Regions from separate parts of the Streptomyces sp. NPDC015242 genome, predicted to be linked through region 3. Evidence: riboswitches for the same ligand, from Rfam matches in the RefSeq annotation. Region 3 holds a riboswitch; each other region holds the start of a gene.
What was found. A riboswitch is a leader RNA that binds a small molecule or an ion and turns the genes downstream of it on or off. The one in region 3 is predicted to bind thiamine pyrophosphate.

Region 1 (5,198 bases), on a different contig from region 3:
GGGAGCGCAAGCCGAGCACCCGGGCAGGCCGGCGCCGTGCAGCCGAGTCCCAACCCTGGCGCAGTCGAGACCCGGTCGGCGGCCGTCGGCCGGTCAGTCCGCGATCGGCAGGTACACGCGGTTCCCGCTCGCCGCGAACTCCTTCGACTTCTGCGCCATGCCCTCCTCGATCTCGGCCCGGCTGCCGCCGTGCTCGCGGCGGATGTCTCTTCATGCTGGACAAGTCCAGACCGGAATCGCGCCGCCCGGTTGTCGTACGCGGCTGGCACAGTGCACCACCATGAAGACTGACCGGTTCTGGAACATCATCGAGTCCGCGCGTTCGTCGGCCGCCAGCTCTGACGTGCCCTTCCATGAGGCCCTGGTGGAACTGCTCGCCGGTAACCCTCCGCAGGAGGTCCTGGAGTACGCCGAACGGTTCGATGAGGTACACGACGCTCTGTACCGCTGGGACGTCTGGGCGGCGGCGTACCTCATCGGCGGCGGCTGCTCCGACGACAGCTTCATGGACTTCCGAGCAGGAGTGATCGCGCTGGGCCAAGGCTGGTACGAGCGTACGGCTCTCGATCCGGACAACCTCGCCGAGCACCCCACTGTCATCGCAGCCGCGAGCGCCCACCGCGACGAGGCACTGTTCTACGAGGAAGTGAACTACGCCGCCGTCGGCGCATTCGAACGCCTTACGGGAAACCCGGATGCCTTCTACGAGGCTTGGGCCAGGTACCAGCCAGTTGCTCATCAGGACACCGATGCAGAAGACATGGGGGGAGACTTCGACTTCGACGACGCGCGTGAAATGCATCAGCGGCTGCCCCATCTGGCGAGGCTCTATCTGGGAACCGGCGACTAGATGGCGCCGAAATCCAGAAATCGGCATAGGAATCGCCGCGATCCACGACCATCGGACCGACGTCGTCGTCCGGCCCCGTCGACAGGAGCTCTGCGAAAGCACGTAGGCAGGTCAGTGCCTTCCAGCGGACAGAACGGCCCACGACTGCACGAGCCGCGGGCCGTCCCACCCGGCTCCGACTAATCAGCCAGCGGCAGATAAACCCGGTTCCCGCTCGCCGCGAACTCCTTCGACTTCTGCGCCATGCCCTCCTCGATCTCGGCCCGGCTGCCGCCGTGCTCGCGGCGGATGTCCTGGGAGATCTTCATGCTGCAGAACTTCGGGCCGCACATCGAGCAGAAGTGGGCCGTCTTGGCGGGCTCCGCCGGCAGGGTCTCGTCGTGGAACTCCCGCGCCGTGTCCGGGTCGAGGGCCAGGTTGAACTGGTCCTCCCACCGGAACTCGAAGCGGGCGTCGGACAGCGCGTCGTCCCACTCCTGCGCGCCCGGGTGTCCCTTGGCCAGGTCGGCCGCGTGCGCGGCGATCTTGTAGGTGATGACGCCGGTCTTGACGTCGTCGCGGTTCGGCAGGCCCAGGTGCTCCTTGGGCGTGACGTAGCACAGCATCGCCGTGCCCCACCAGGCGATCATCGCGGCACCGATGCCGGACGTGATGTGGTCGTACGCCGGGGCGACGTCCGTGGTCAGCGGGCCGAGCGTATAGAACGGAGCTTCATCGCAGATCTCCTGCTGAAGGTCGATGTTCTCCTTGATCTTGTGCATCGGGACATGGCCCGGGCCCTCGATCATGGTCTGTACGCCGAAACGCTTCGCTATCCGGTTGAGTTCCCCGAGCGTCCTCAACTCCGCGAACTGAGCCTCGTCGTTGGCGTCCGCGATCGAGCCGGGGCGCAGGCCGTCGCCCAAGGAGTACGTGACGTCGTACGCGGCGAGGATCTCGCAGAGCTCCTCGAAGTTCTCGTAGAGGAACGACTCCTTGTGGTGGGCGAGGCACCACGCGGCCATGATCGAGCCGCCGCGGGAGACGATGCCGGTCTTGCGGTTCGCCGTCAGCGGTACGTACGCCAGGCGCACGCCTGCGTGGACCGTCATGTAGTCCACGCCCTGCTCGGCCTGTTCGATGACCGTGTCCTTGTAGATCTCCCAGGTCAGTTCCTCGGCCCGGCCGTCGACCTTCTCCAGGGCCTGGTAGAGCGGCACGGTCCCGATGGGGACGGGGGAGTTGCGCAGCACCCACTCGCGCGTGGTGTGGATGTTGCGGCCGGTGGACAGGTCCATGACCGTGTCGGCGCCCCAGCGGGTCGCCCAGGTCATCTTCTCGACCTCCTCCTCGATGGAGGACGTCACGGCCGAGTTGCCGATGTTGGCGTTGACCTTCACCAGGAACCGCTTGCCGATGATCATCGGCTCGATCTCGGGGTGGTTGACGTTGGCCGGGAGCACCGCCCGGCCCGCCGCGATCTCGTCGCGCACGACTTCGGGCGCCACGTTCTCCCGGATGGCCACGTACTCCATCTCGGGCGTGATCTCGCCGCGCCGGGCGTACGCGAGCTGGGTGACGGCCTTGCCGTCCCGGCTGCGGCGCGGCTGGCGCGGCCGTCCGGGGAAGACGGCGTCGAGGTTGCGCAGACCCCCGCGGGGCGAGGTGTGCTTGATGCCGTCGTCCTCGGGGCGGACGGGGCGGCCCGCGTACTCCTCGGTGTCGCCGCGGGCGATGATCCAGTTCTCGCGCAGCGGCGGCAGGCCCCTGCGGACGTCGGTCTCGACGAGCGGATCGGTGTACGGGCCTGATGTGTCGTACAGCGTGACGGACTGCCCGTTGGTGAGATGCACCTGACGGACCGGCACGCGCAGGTCGGGGCGGGTGCCCTCGACGTACGCCTTGTGCCAGCCGATGGACTTCCCGGCCTCCTCGGACTGTCCGTCCTGAACGGAGGCAGGCGTGCGTGCGTCCTTGTTGGTCATGAGACCTACTCCCTACGCCGGCATTACCCGGTAACAGGTTCGGCGGTCGACGCAGCGGCTTCCGTCTGCCGACGTTCCGTGTGAAACATCACTCGACATCGGTGATGTTTCATGTGAAACATCGCTGGGACGGAGGTCAGCGCCCTCTCAGCCCGGTGCTCCGAGCTCCCGCGTGTACAAAAAGGTGCCTCCACGCTAGCGGCAATCTTGGCGCGGTGAACAGAGGGCCCCCGTCGTTCTTGCGATGATCGGGCGGTGACCACGACACAGCGCCCCCCGTACCCCCCGCCCGAACCGCCCCGCGGATCCGGCGCCGGACACGGCGACGGCCCTGGTGGCGGCAGAGAGACCACCGCCGGAGCCGGGAACGGTCCTGCCCGGGGGCAGGACCGTGGGTACGGACCCGGTGCGAGTGCGCGCGCGGGTGCGGGCGGTGGCGAGCCCGGCCCTCAGCAGGCGCCCGGCCCTTCGGCCGGCTACGGAGCCGGTACGGGCGGCGGCTACGCCCCGCGTCCGGGTGACGGGTTCCGTGAGGGATACGGACCGGGTGCAAGCGGCGGCTACGCACCGGGTGAGGACGGTCGCCGGAACCCCGCCTCCCGCGGTGGCGGATACGGCTCCGAGGGCGGACACCGGGCGGCAGGCGAGTACGGCCCCGGAGGCGAGTACGGCTCCCGTGGCGAGTACGGCCCCGGAGGCGGATACGGTTCCGGCTCCCCCGGCCAGGGCGCCGGACCCGGAGGCGGCGGTCAGGGCCCCAGCGGTCACGGCCCCGGCTCCGGAGGGGGCGGTCAGGGCCCCGGAGGAGGTGCCGGGAACGACTCCGGTGGAGGGGACGGCCACGGGCACGGCCACGGGTCCGCTCCCGGCGGTGGACACGGCCACTCACACAGTCACGGTCCGGCCACGCCCGTCTCGGCGCATCTGCGCAAGGTCATCGCGGCGGTCCTGATCCCGTTCGGCGTGGCGGTACTGGTCGGTCTGGCCGTGCTGTGGCCGGGCGGCGCCCCGGCGCACGAGCGCACCGGCGTCGGTTTCGACCGGCAGACCCAGCAGGCGACGGTCACCGAGGTCGTGGAGGTCAGCTGCAAGGAGGCGGGCGCCTCGGGCGTCCCGCCGACCGGTGACACGTCCACCGCCGAAGGCTCCTCCGCGGTGCAGCAGGAGAACGGCACCTGTAAGCGGGCGACGATCCGGGTCGACAGCGGCAAGGACAAGGGCCGCACGTTCACCGAGATCGTCCAGCCCGACCAGTCCCGCCAGTTGCACGAGGGCCAGGAGGTCGTGGTCGCCTACGAGCCGTCCGCGCCCAGGGACCTGCAGTACTCCGTCACGGACGTGAACCGGCGGATGCCCCTGGCGCTGCTCGCCGGCATCTTCGCGGTCGCCGTCGTGGTCGTCGGGCGGCTGAAGGGTGTCATGGCGCTGGTCTCACTGGCCATCAGCTTCCTGGTGCTGAACTTCTTCATCCTGCCCGCGATCCTGCAGGGTTCGAACCCGCTGGTCGTGGCGGTGGTCGGCGCCAGCGCCATCATGCTCATCGCCCTGTACCTGTGTCACGGTCTGTCCGCCCGGACATCCGTGGCGGTGCTCGGCACCCTGGTGTCGCTGCTGCTGATCGGCGTCCTCGGTTCGGTGTTCATCGACTGGGCCGCGCTCACCGGCAACACCGACGACAACACCGGTCTCATCCACGGGCTCTACCCGACGATCGACATGAGCGGTCTGCTGCTCGCCGGCATCATCATCGGCTCACTCGGTGTCCTCGACGACGTGACGGTCACCCAGACCTCGGCGGTCTGGGAGCTGCACGAGGCCAACCCGTCGATGGGCTGGCGCGGTCTGTACCGGGCGGGCATCCGGATCGGCCGCGACCACATCGCCTCGGTCGTCAACACGCTCGTCCTCGCCTACGCGGGTGCCGCGCTGCCGTTGCTGCTGCTGTTCTCGATCGCGCAGAGCGGTGTGGGGACGGTCGCCAACAGCGAACTGGTCGCCGAGGAGATCGTGCGCACGCTGGTCGGTTCGATCGGTCTGGTCGCCTCGGTGCCCGTCACCACGGCGCTGGCCGCGCTGGTGGTGTCGGCGGACCGGCCGGGAGCGGAACCCTCCGCGGAACCCGCCGCCGCGCGCGGGGGGCGGGGACGGCGCCGCAAGCGCTGATCCGCAGGGCGTGGGGGGCGTACGGAGAAGCGTTCCTGCAGAGCGCGGCGGGGTCCGGTGAAGCGTTACGCCACCGTCCCGCCGGCCGAGGTCTCATCCGGCGCCCTGCTCCGCCAGGATGCGGTCGAGGGCCTCGTCGAGGTGGGCGTCGAAGTCGGCGAGCGAACCCTCCTGGCCCAGGGGGACCAGCTTGTCCGTGCGGTCGAGGAAGGCGACCAGCG
Region 2 (5,198 bases), on a different contig from region 3:
GTCCCGCCCGGACGGTCCCGACCGACGGCCCGGCCCGGACAGTCCTCTCCGGAAGGCCCGGACACCGCAGGGCGGGCTACCGCTCCCGCAGCCGCTTCGCGAACTCGGCCGCCGCCGCGCCCGGGTCGTCGGCCTCGGTGATCGCCCGTACCACGACGACGCGCCGGGCACCCGCCTCCAGGACCTGGCCGAGCGTGGTCAGGTCGATGCCGCCGATGGCGAACCAGGGGCGGTCGGTGCCGAGGGCGGCGGTGTACCGGACCAGGTCCAGGCCGGGGGCGTGGCGGCCCGGCTTGGTGGGGGTGGGCCAGCACGGGCCGGTGCAGAAGTAGTCCACGCCGTCCTGCGCGGCGGCCGCCGCGGCCTCGGACTCGGCGTGGGTGGAGCGGCCGATCAGGACGTCGTCGCCGAGGATCGCGCGGGCCGCGGGGACCGGCAGGTCGCCCTGGCCGAGATGGAGCACGTCGGAGCGGGCGGCGTGGGCGACGTCCGCGCGGTCGTTGACCGCGAGCAGCTTGCCGTGCCGGGCGCAGGCGTCGGCGAAGACCGCCAGGTGCTCCAGCTCCTCGGCGGCCTCCATGCCCTTGTCCCGCAGCTGCACGATGTCGACGCCGCCGGCCAGCACGGCGTCCAGGAACTCCGGGAGATCGCCCTGCCGCCTGCGCGCGTCGGTGCACAGGTACAGCCGGGCGTCGGCGAGCCGGTCGCGGGCGGTGGTGGCGGCGGTGCCGGGCATGGGTGCGTCCCCCTGGAGGTCGGTGCCGCGGGTGCGCCCGCGGTACGTCGGTGCCGTACGGGTGCGTGCGTGTGCGGTGCGGGAAGGTCCGGTCCGCCACGACGCCTCGGGCACCCTACGCCCCCCTCGGCCGGCGGCGGCCGGACGGCCGTGCCCGCGCGGCCCCGCACGGGCGGCCCCGCACGGGCGCGAGCCCGCCCCTGGCCGTGACCCCACGGGCCACGGCCCCACGCGGGCGTTGTTCGGGTCCGGCCCCGCTCACGCGGTGCCGGACGGTTGTTCGGTCGGGGTCGGGTCAGACCGCGAGCGCCTGGGCGCGGCGCTTCACCTCCGTGCCGCGATTCTCGCGGAGGGCCTGCGCCGGGGTGCCGGGCAGGGAGGGGTCGGGGGTGAACAGCCACTCCAGCATCTCTTCGACCGTGAAGCCGTCGTCCCGCAGGAGCGTCAGGGTCCCGGACAGGCCCTTGACGACCTTGTCCCCGTCGATGAAGTCCGCGGGGACGTGCAGCGCGCGGTTCTCACCGCGGCGCACGGCGATGAGCTGGCCCTCCTTGACCAGCTGCCGCACGCGCGTCACCTCGACGCCGAACTGTTCGGCGATGTCGGGGAGGGTGAGCCAGGCTGGGACGAGAGCATCGATCTTTGCGTCAATCTCGGTCACGGAACCAGCCTGCCATCCGCCACCGACAGTCGGAAGTCGGCCCGGTCCACCCGGGCGGCCGCACCGGCTCGCGGGCCCTACGCCACGGCCGCCTTCATCGGCCGTGCCGGGTCCGCCAGCAGCACCGGGTTCATCGGCGCGCCCGACTCGATCAGCCGGCGGCCCTGCGCCAGATCCCGGGGCCGGCCCACCGCCAGCAGCGCGACCATCCGCCCGCCGCGCAGCCAGCACACCGTCCAGGCCGGGCCGGACGGGTCGCCGCGCCACAGGGTGGTGTCGGCGTCCGCGTGGTGACCGGCGTACTGCACGAACCGCCCGAACTGCTCGGACCAGAAGTACGGGACGGGATCGTAGACGGCCGATGTCTCACCCGTGGCGCGGCCGACGATGTTCGCGGCGACCGTGCGGGGTCCCTGGAGCGCGTTGTCCCAGTGGTGCACCAGCAGGCGCTCGCCGTACCGCCCCGAGGGGAAGGAGGCGCAGTCGCCGACGGCGTACACGTCCGGCCGGGAGGTGCGCAGGTGCTCGTCGGCCAGGACCTCGCCGTGGTCGCCGAGCCGGATCCCGGAACCGGCCAGCCAGGACGTCGCCGGGCGCGCGCCGATGCCGACCACGACCGCGCCCGCGGGCAGCCGCGTACCGTCCCGGAGCACCACCGCTCCGGGCTCGACGCGCTCCACGCGCGCGTGTGTGCGCAGTTCCACGCCCGCGTCGGCGTACCAGCCGGTCATCGGGGCGGCGACCTCGGCGGGCAGCGCTCCGGCCAGCGGCCGTTCCGCGGCCTCCACGACCGTGACCGCGCAGCCCGCCTCACGCGCGGCGGTGGCGAACTCCGCGCCGATCCAGCCCGCGCCGACGACCACGATGTCGTGCTGGCGGGCGAGCACCGGCCGCAGCCGCTCGGCGTCGTCCAGGGTGCGCAGCAGGTGCACGCCGGGCACGCCCTCCGTGCCGGGCAGCCGGACCGGTTCGGCGCCGGTGGCCAGGACCAGGACGTCGTAGGGCACGGGCCCGTCCTCGGTGTCCAGTTCGTGCTCGGCGGGGCGCACGCCCATCACCTCGCAGCCGAGCCGCAGTTCGATACCGAGGGCCTCGAAGTCGACGTCGAAGGCGGAGCCCTCGGACTTGCCGAGCAGGACGGCCTTGGACAGCGGCGGCCGGTCGTAGGGCTGGTGGGGCTCGGCGCCGATCAGCAGCACCGTGCCGGGAAAGCCCCGCTCGCGCAGCGCGACCGCGGTCTGCACACCGGCCATCCCCGCGCCCGCCACGACCACGCGCGCCGGCCCGGACGACCCTGGTTCCTGCGTCTGCTCGCTCACCTGATCACCATAGTCAACTGACATTCCGTCAGTCAGTGCCCCTGCGCCGTGACCTGCTCCACAGCGCCCGTCCCGCCGCCCGGGTCCGTCCTTGCGCATACCCGGAAACGGGCCGTGTACGACGCCGCCGCGGCCGGTTGCGCACGGAGGCTCCCTTACCGCCCCCCGCGGCGTCCGGCTAGGGTGGTCCGCGCAGAGCACTCGCGGGAGCCCGGACGCACCGGGCTGAGAGGGAGGCTGGCGGCCTCCGACCGTACGAACCTGATCCGGGTCATGCCGGCGAAGGGAGGGGCTGGACGCCCATGTCGCGCACGCGAACCTCAGACGTCCTCGTCATCGGGGGCGGGATCATCGGGCTGGTCACGGCCTGGCGTGCCGCGCAGCGCGGTCTCGCCACGGCGGTGGTGGACCCCGAGCCGGGCGGCGGGGCCGCGCAGGTGGCGGCCGGCATGCTGGCCGCCGTCACGGAGCTGCACTACGGCGAGCAGACCCTGCTCGGCCTGAACCTGGCCTCCGCCCGGCGCTACCCGGACTTCGCGGCCGAGCTCACCGAGCTGACCGGCCACGACCTCGGCTACCGCCGCTGCGGCACCCTCGCCGTCGCCCTGGACGCCGACGACCGGGCCCATCTGCGCGAGCTGCACGCCCTGCAGGAGCAGTCGGGGCTGGACTCCCAGTGGCTGTCGGGGCGTGAGTGCCGGCGTCTGGAGCCGATGCTCGCGCCGGGCGTGCGCGGGGGCCTGCGCGTGGACGGCGATCACCAGATCGACCCCCGGCGGCTGGCCGGGGCGCTGGTCGCCGCCTGTGAACAGGCCGGTGTGGTCTTCCACCGGGTGTGGGCCGAGCGGCTCACCGTGACCGGTGAGCGGGCCACGGGCGCCGTCACGGCCGACGGGACCGGGCTGGGCGCCGGGCAGGTGGTGCTGGCCGGGGGCAGTCTGAGCGGACGCCTGGCCGGGATCCCGCAGGAGGTCCTGCCGCCCGTACGGCCCGTGAAGGGGCAGGTCCTGCGGCTGACCATGCCGCGGCGGCACGGGCCGTTCCTCAGCCGGACCGTGCGCGCGGTGGTGCGCGGCAGCCATGTCTACCTGGTGCCGCGCGAGAGCGGCGAGCTGGTCGTCGGGGCGACCAGCGAGGAACTGGGCTGGGACACCACCGTCACCGCGGGCGGCGTCTACGAACTGCTGCGCGACGCCCACGAGCTGGTCCCGGGCATCACCGAGCTGCCGCTCACCGAGACCCGCGCCGGGCTGCGCCCCGGCTCCCCCGACAACGCGCCCCTGCTCGGCCCGGCCGGCCTGGACGGCCTGCTGCTGGCCACCGGGCACCACCGCAACGGCGTCCTGCTCACTCCGGTGACCGGCGACGCCCTGGCGCACGCCCTGACCACGGGTGAACTCCCCGAGGAGGCCCGCCCCTTCACCCCCCGGCGCTTCAGTACCGCCACCGCACTCACGGAGCAGCCCGCATGAACATCTCCGTCAACGGCGAGCCCCGGGACGTCCGGCCCGGCACGGCTCTCGACACCGTCGTGAAGTCGCTCACCGCATCGCCCTCGGGAGTGGCCGCCGCCCTCAACGAGACCGTCGTCCCGCGCGCCCAGTGGCCGTCCACGCCCCTCGCCGAGGGAGACCGCGTGGAAGTCCTGACCGCCGTCCAAGGAGGCTGACCATGGCCGACGACCCGTTCGTCCTCGGGGACCTGTCCCTCACCTCCCGTCTGATCATGGGCACGGGCGGAGCGCCCAGCCTCGACGTCCTGGAGCGGTCGCTGGTGGCGTCCGGGACGGAGCTGACGACGGTCGCGATGCGCCGCGTGAACCCCTCGGTGCACGGCTCGGTGCTGTCCGTCCTCGACCGGCTCGGCATCCGGGTGCTGCCCAACACCGCGGGCTGCTTCACCGCCGGCGAGGCCGTCCTCACGGCCCGCCTCGCGCGCGAGGCCCTCGGCACCGACCTGATCAAGCTGGAGGTCATCGCCGACGAGCGCACGCTGCTGCCGGACCCGATCGAGCTGCTGGAGGCGGCCGAGACGCTGGTCGACGACGGCTTCACGGTGCTGCCGTACACCAACGACGACCCCGTGCTGGCCCGCAGGCTGGAGGACGTGGGCTGCGCGGCGGTCATGCCGCTCGGCTCGCCCATCGGCTCCGGGCTCGGCATCCGCAACCCGCACAACTTCCGGCTGATCGTCGAGCAGGCGCGCGTGCCGGTGATCCTGGACGCGGGGGCGGGGACGGCCTCGGACGCGGCCCTGGCGATGGAGCTGGGGTGCGCGGGTGTGATGCTCGCCTCGGCGGTGACGCGGGCGCAGGAGCCGGTGCTGATGGCCGACGCCATGCGGCATGCCGTGGAGGCGGGGCGGCTGGCCCACCGCGCGGGCCGGATCCCGCGGCGGCATTTCGCGGAGGCGTCGTCGCCGGCGGAGGGCATGGCCGCGCTGGATCCGGAGCGTCCCGCCTTCGGATAGGGGACACGTCACA
Region 3 (5,198 bases):
CAAGGGCGAGGACGCGAAGATCTCGATCCGCTCCGTGCGCCGCAAGGCCAAGGAAGCCATCGACAAGCTGATCAAGGACGGCGAGGTCGGCGAGGACGAGGGCCGCCGTGCGGAGAAGGAGCTCGACGACACCACCGCGAAGTACGTCGCGCAGGTGGACGAGCTCCTGAAGCACAAGGAAGCGGAGCTTCTCGAAGTCTGATGAACGACTCTTCCTGGGGGGCGCCGCCACAGGCCGGGTACTGGGGGCCCACCGATCAAGGGCTCGGCCACGGACCCGCGCAGGGTCATGGCCCGGGGCCTGTGCACGGTCATGGCCACGGGACCGTGCAGGGGCAGGGCCACGGACACGTCCGGGGGGCGGCCCCGGCGGGTCCCGCATACGATGCGCGAGAAGCGCCTCACACTCGCCCCATGCCCATCGTGCCCGACGTAGCCGCACACGGCGGAAACCAGGACGACGACCGGGGGGCCGCTTCGCCGAGCGGCCCCCCGGTCCGGAACGAGACGAACCCGGAGCCCATGCCCGACGCCTCGCAGCCGGCACCCAAGCCGAAGAAGAGCGCGGGTCGCGACCTCAGTGCCGCGATAGGGGTCGGCGTCGGGCTCGGCGCGGTGATCGTCGCCTCGCTGTTCATCGTCAAGGCCGTGTTCGTCGGGGTCGTCGCGGTCGCCGTGGTGGTGGGCCTGTGGGAGCTGACCAAGCGGCTCGACGAACGCAAGGGCATCCGGGCACCGCTCGTGCCGCTCGCGCTCGGCGGTGCCGCGATGGTCGTCGCCGGGTACGTCCGGGGCGCCGAGGGCGCGTGGGTCGCGATGGCGCTCACGGCGCTGGCCGTCCTCGTCTGGCGCATGACGGAACCGCCTGAGAACTACCTCAGGGACGTCACGGCCGGCGTCTTCGCGGCGTTCTACGTGCCGTTCCTGGCGACGTTCGTCGCGATGATGCTGACCGCGGACGACGGCCCGCAGCGGGTGCTCACCTTCCTGCTGCTCACCGTCGTCAGCGACACCGGCGCCTACGCCGTCGGCTGGCGCTTCGGCCGGACGAAGCTCGCGCCGCGCATCAGCCCCGGCAAGACCCGTGAGGGCCTGCTCGGGGCGGTCTCCTTCGCCATGGCCGTGGGCGCGCTGTGCATGCAGTTCCTCATCGACGACGGCGCCTGGTGGCAGGGCCTGGTCCTGGGCCTCGCGGTCGCGGTCAGCGCCACGCTCGGCGACCTCGGCGAGTCCATGATCAAGCGGGACCTCGGCATCAAGGACATGGGCACGCTGCTGCCGGGGCACGGCGGCATCATGGACCGGCTCGACTCGCTGCTGCCGACGGCTCCGGTCGTCTGGCTGCTGCTGGTCCTCTTCGTCGGCTCCGGCTGAGCCGACCGGTACACGTGAGGCGAGCTCCTGCCCGGTCCCGGGCGGGGGCTCGCCGCCGTTTCCGCGGGTGCCGCCGAGGGCCCCGGGTGGGACGATGCAGATATCCCTCCCCGAGGAGGCCATCGTGTCCGCCATCAAGGAAACCGTCGACGTCGACTGCCGTCCCGAGGACGTCTACGACTACGTCACGAACACCGAGAAGATGCCGGAGTGGCAGCTGAGCGCCGTGTCCGCGGAGCGCCTCGACGAAGGGCCCGTCGGCGTCGGCACCCGGGTCCGCGTCACCCGGCACGTCGGCCGTCGTGTCATGCCGATGACCATGGAGGTCACCGAGTACGACCCGCCGCACAGCTGGGGCATGCGCGGGGTCGACGGCCCGGTCCGCGCCCGGGTGCACGGCGAGGTCGAGCCGTTCGACGAGGGCCGCCGCTCCCACGTCACGATCGCCGTCGACTTCGAGGGCCACGGCGTCGGAAAGGCCCTGGTCCCGCTCGTCGTCCGTCCCCAGGTCCGCAAGGAGCTGCCGCGCAATGAGCGGCTGCTGAAGGAGCGGCTGGAGCACGCGGGCGGATAGGCCGGGGCGCCCGATGCCGCGGGTCACCCGATTTGATCTGCGACACTGGTACAGCCATGCCTAAGCCCGGAGAACTCACTTTCGTAGCCCCGCGCGGAGCCAAGAAGCCGCCGCGGCATCTCGCCGATCTCACTCCTGCCGAGCGCAAGGAGGCCGTCGCTGCTGCCGGGGAGAAGCCGTTTCGCGCCAAGCAGCTCTCGCAGCACTACTTCGCGCGGTACGCGCACGATCCGGAGCAGTGGACCGACATCCCGGCCGGGTCCCGCGAGCGGCTGCGGGAAGCGCTGCTGCCCGAGCTGATGACCGTCGTGCGGCACCTGTCGACCGACCAGGGCACCACGCGCAAGACCCTGTGGCGGCTGTTCGACGGGACGCTCGTCGAGTCCGTGCTGATGCGCTACCCGGACCGGGTGACCATGTGCATCAGCTCGCAGGCCGGATGCGGGATGAACTGCCCGTTCTGCGCGACGGGGCAGGCGGGTCTCGACCGGAACCTGTCCACCGCCGAGATCGTGCACCAGATCGTGGACGGGATGCGCGCCCTCAGGGACGGCGAGGTGCCCGGCGGTCCCGCGCGGCTCAGCAACATCGTCTTCATGGGCATGGGCGAGCCGCTCGCCAACTACAACCGGGTCATCGGGTCCATCCGGCGGCTCACCGACCCCGAGCCCGACGGGCTGGGGCTCTCGCAGCGCGGCATCACCGTCTCGACGGTCGGGCTCGTCCCGGCCATCCACCGGTTCGCCGACGAGGGCTTCAAGTGCCGCCTCGCCATCTCGCTGCACGCCCCGGACGACGAGCTGCGCGACACCCTCGTGCCGGTGAACACGCGCTGGAAGGTGCGCGAGGTGCTGGACGCCGGCTTCGAGTACAGCGCCAAGTCCGGGCGCCGGCTGTCCATCGAGTACGCCCTCATCCGGGACATCAACGACCAGGCCTGGCGCGGCGACCGGCTCGGCCGGATGCTCAAGGGCCGTCCCGTGCACGTCAACCTCATCCCGCTCAACCCGACGCCGGGGTCGAAGTGGACGGCCTCGCGGCCGGAGGACGAGAAGGCGTTCGTGGAGGCCATCGCCGCGCACGGTGTGCCGGTGACGATCCGGGACACCCGTGGTCAGGAGATCGACGGGGCGTGTGGTCAGCTCGCGGCCACCGAACGGTAGTCTGATCGCCGTACCCACACCTTCATATTCCGACAGGGGAGCGCCACAGCGCTGAGAGTGCGGCACGGCCGCAGACCCTCCGAACCTGGCCCAGGTCATTCTGGGTAGGGAGATCGGTCATCACTCGAGCTGTTGCGCCCTGCCCGGGACCTCGGACGTCCCGGGCGGGGCCGCGTCTTCTCCTGGTCACTCCAGGAGGAATCCAGTGATCCACACCATCAAGCGGCTGACGGCGACGGTCGTCGGACTCGGCATGGCCGGCACGCTCGCCGCGTGCGGCTCGTCCGGCGGCGACGAGGCCTCCGGCGACTCCAAGACCGTGACGCTCGTCAGCCACGACTCGTGGGCCGCGTCCAAGGACGTGATCGCGGCGTTCGAGAAGCAGTCCGGCTACAAGGTCCGCGTCCTCGAGGACGGCGACGCCGGGCAGGCCGTGAACAAGGCCATCCTGACCAAGGACAACCCGCAGGGCGACGTCTTCTTCGGCGTCGACAACACCCTGCTGTCCCGCGCCCTCGACAACGGCCTGTTCCAGCCGTACCGGGCGAAGGGCTCGGAGCGGATCAAGGCCGAGTACCGGGCCGATCCGGAGCGGCACCGTGTCACGCCCGTCGACACCGGCGACATCTGCGTCAACTACGACAAGAAGTACTTCGCCGACCGCGACCTGGAACCGCCGCGCAGCTTCGACGACCTGGCCAAGCCCGCGTACAAGAACCTGCTGGTCACCGAGAACGCCTCCGCGTCCTCGCCCGGCCTCGGCTTCCTGCTCGGCACCGTCGCACGGTACGGGGACGACGGCTGGGAGGGCTACTGGCTGAAGCTCAAGGCCAACGGCGTGAAGGTCGTCGACGGTTGGGAGCAGGCCTACAACGAGGAGTTCTCCGGCTCCGCCGGCGGCAGGAAGGCCAAGGGCGACCGGCCGCTCGTCGTGTCGTACGCCTCCTCGCCGCCCGCCGAGGTCCTCTTCGCCGACCCCAGGCCTGGCACCGCCCCGACCGGGGTGGCCGAGGGCACCTGCTTCCGGCAGGTCGAGTACGCCGGTCTGCTGAGCAACGCCCGCAACGCCGAGGGCGGCAAGGCCCTGCTCGACTTCCTGGTCGGCAAGCGGTTCCAGGAGGACATGCCGCTCAACATGTTCGTCTACCCGGTGACGGAGGATGCCCAGGTGCCGCCGGAGTTCGGGAAGTACGGGCCGCAGGCGAAGGCCCCGGAGACCATGGACCCGGCGAAGATCGCCGACCGCCGTGACCAGTGGGTCAAGTCGTGGACCTCGCTCGTCCTCAAGTGACCGGCCGCACGCGGGGCGCGGCGGCGCGGCTCGGTCTGCTGGCCGTGCCCGTCGCGTTCTTCGCGGTCTTCTTCGCCTACCCCGTCGCCGCGATCGTCGCGCGCGGTCTGAAGGCCGACGGGGTGTGGCACCCCGGGCGGATCGCGGAGGTGCTCGCACAGTCCGACGTGCGGCACGTCCTGTGGTTCACCACCTGGCAGGCGCTCGTCTCCACCGCGCTCACCCTGCTGCTCGCGCTCCCCGGCGCGTACGTCTTCGCGCGCCTGGAGTTCCCCGGCAAGCAGGTGCTGCGGGCGGTCGTCACCGTGCCGTTCGTGCTGCCCACGGTCGTCGTCGGCACGGCGTTCCTGGCGCTGGTCGGGCGCGGGGGGCTGCTCGACGAGCTGTGGGGCGTACGGCTGGACACCACCGTGTGGGCGATCCTGCTCGCCCACGTCTTCTTCAACTACGCGGTCGTCGTGCGGACCGTCGGCGGGCTCTGGGCGCAGCTGGACCCGCGGCAGGAAGAGGCCGCGCGGATGCTCGGCGCGTCCCGTGCGCGAGCCTGGCGGCAGGTCACCCTGCCGGCCCTCGCCCCGGCCGTGGCGGCCGCCGCGCTCATGGTTTTCCTGTTCACCTTCACCTCCTTCGGGGTCGTCCAGATCCTCGGCGGGCCCACCTTCTCCACCTTGGAGGTGGAGATCTACCGGCAGACCTCCGAGATCTTCGACCTGTCCACGGCGGCCGTGCTGACGCTGATCCAGTTCGGCGCGGTGGGCGCGATCCTCGCCCTGCACGCCTGGACCGTACGGCGGCG

Region 1: linked by a shared signal. The riboswitch ahead of thiC (phosphomethylpyrimidine synthase ThiC) and the one ahead of ACF07N_RS05865 (thiamine ABC transporter substrate binding subunit) in region 3 are both predicted to bind thiamine pyrophosphate.
Region 2: linked by a shared signal. The riboswitch ahead of thiO (glycine oxidase ThiO) and the one ahead of ACF07N_RS05865 (thiamine ABC transporter substrate binding subunit) in region 3 are both predicted to bind thiamine pyrophosphate.

Annotation. Positions count from the first base shown of each region.
Region 1 is NZ_JBIBUF010000004.1:193,543-198,740, forward strand. It holds partial or broken gene ACF07N_RS15500 (thiamine biosynthesis protein ThiC) at 94-210, opposite strand; gene ACF07N_RS15505 (DUF4240 domain-containing protein) at 281-850, shown strand; gene thiC (phosphomethylpyrimidine synthase ThiC) at 1,030-2,814, opposite strand; TPP riboswitch at 2,807-2,996, opposite strand; gene ACF07N_RS15515 (YibE/F family protein) at 3,778-4,977, shown strand; gene ACF07N_RS15520 (SsgA family sporulation/cell division regulator) at 5,071-5,198, opposite strand, start outside.
Region 2 is NZ_JBIBUF010000009.1:19,232-24,429, reverse strand. It holds gene thiE (thiamine phosphate synthase) at 77-736, opposite strand; gene ACF07N_RS28175 (Rv2175c family DNA-binding protein) at 1,032-1,397, opposite strand; gene ACF07N_RS28170 (NAD(P)/FAD-dependent oxidoreductase) at 1,475-2,716, opposite strand; TPP riboswitch at 2,910-3,021, shown strand; gene thiO (glycine oxidase ThiO) at 3,019-4,188, shown strand; gene thiS (sulfur carrier protein ThiS) at 4,185-4,385, shown strand; gene ACF07N_RS28155 (thiazole synthase) at 4,388-5,185, shown strand.
Region 3 is NZ_JBIBUF010000002.1:95,115-100,312, reverse strand. It holds gene frr (ribosome recycling factor) at 1-202, shown strand, start outside; gene ACF07N_RS05880 (phosphatidate cytidylyltransferase) at 202-1,374, shown strand; gene ACF07N_RS05875 (SRPBCC family protein) at 1,499-1,948, shown strand; gene rlmN (23S rRNA (adenine(2503)-C(2))-methyltransferase RlmN) at 2,005-3,111, shown strand; TPP riboswitch at 3,136-3,240, shown strand; gene ACF07N_RS05865 (thiamine ABC transporter substrate binding subunit) at 3,365-4,402, shown strand; gene ACF07N_RS05860 (ABC transporter permease) at 4,378-5,198, shown strand, end outside.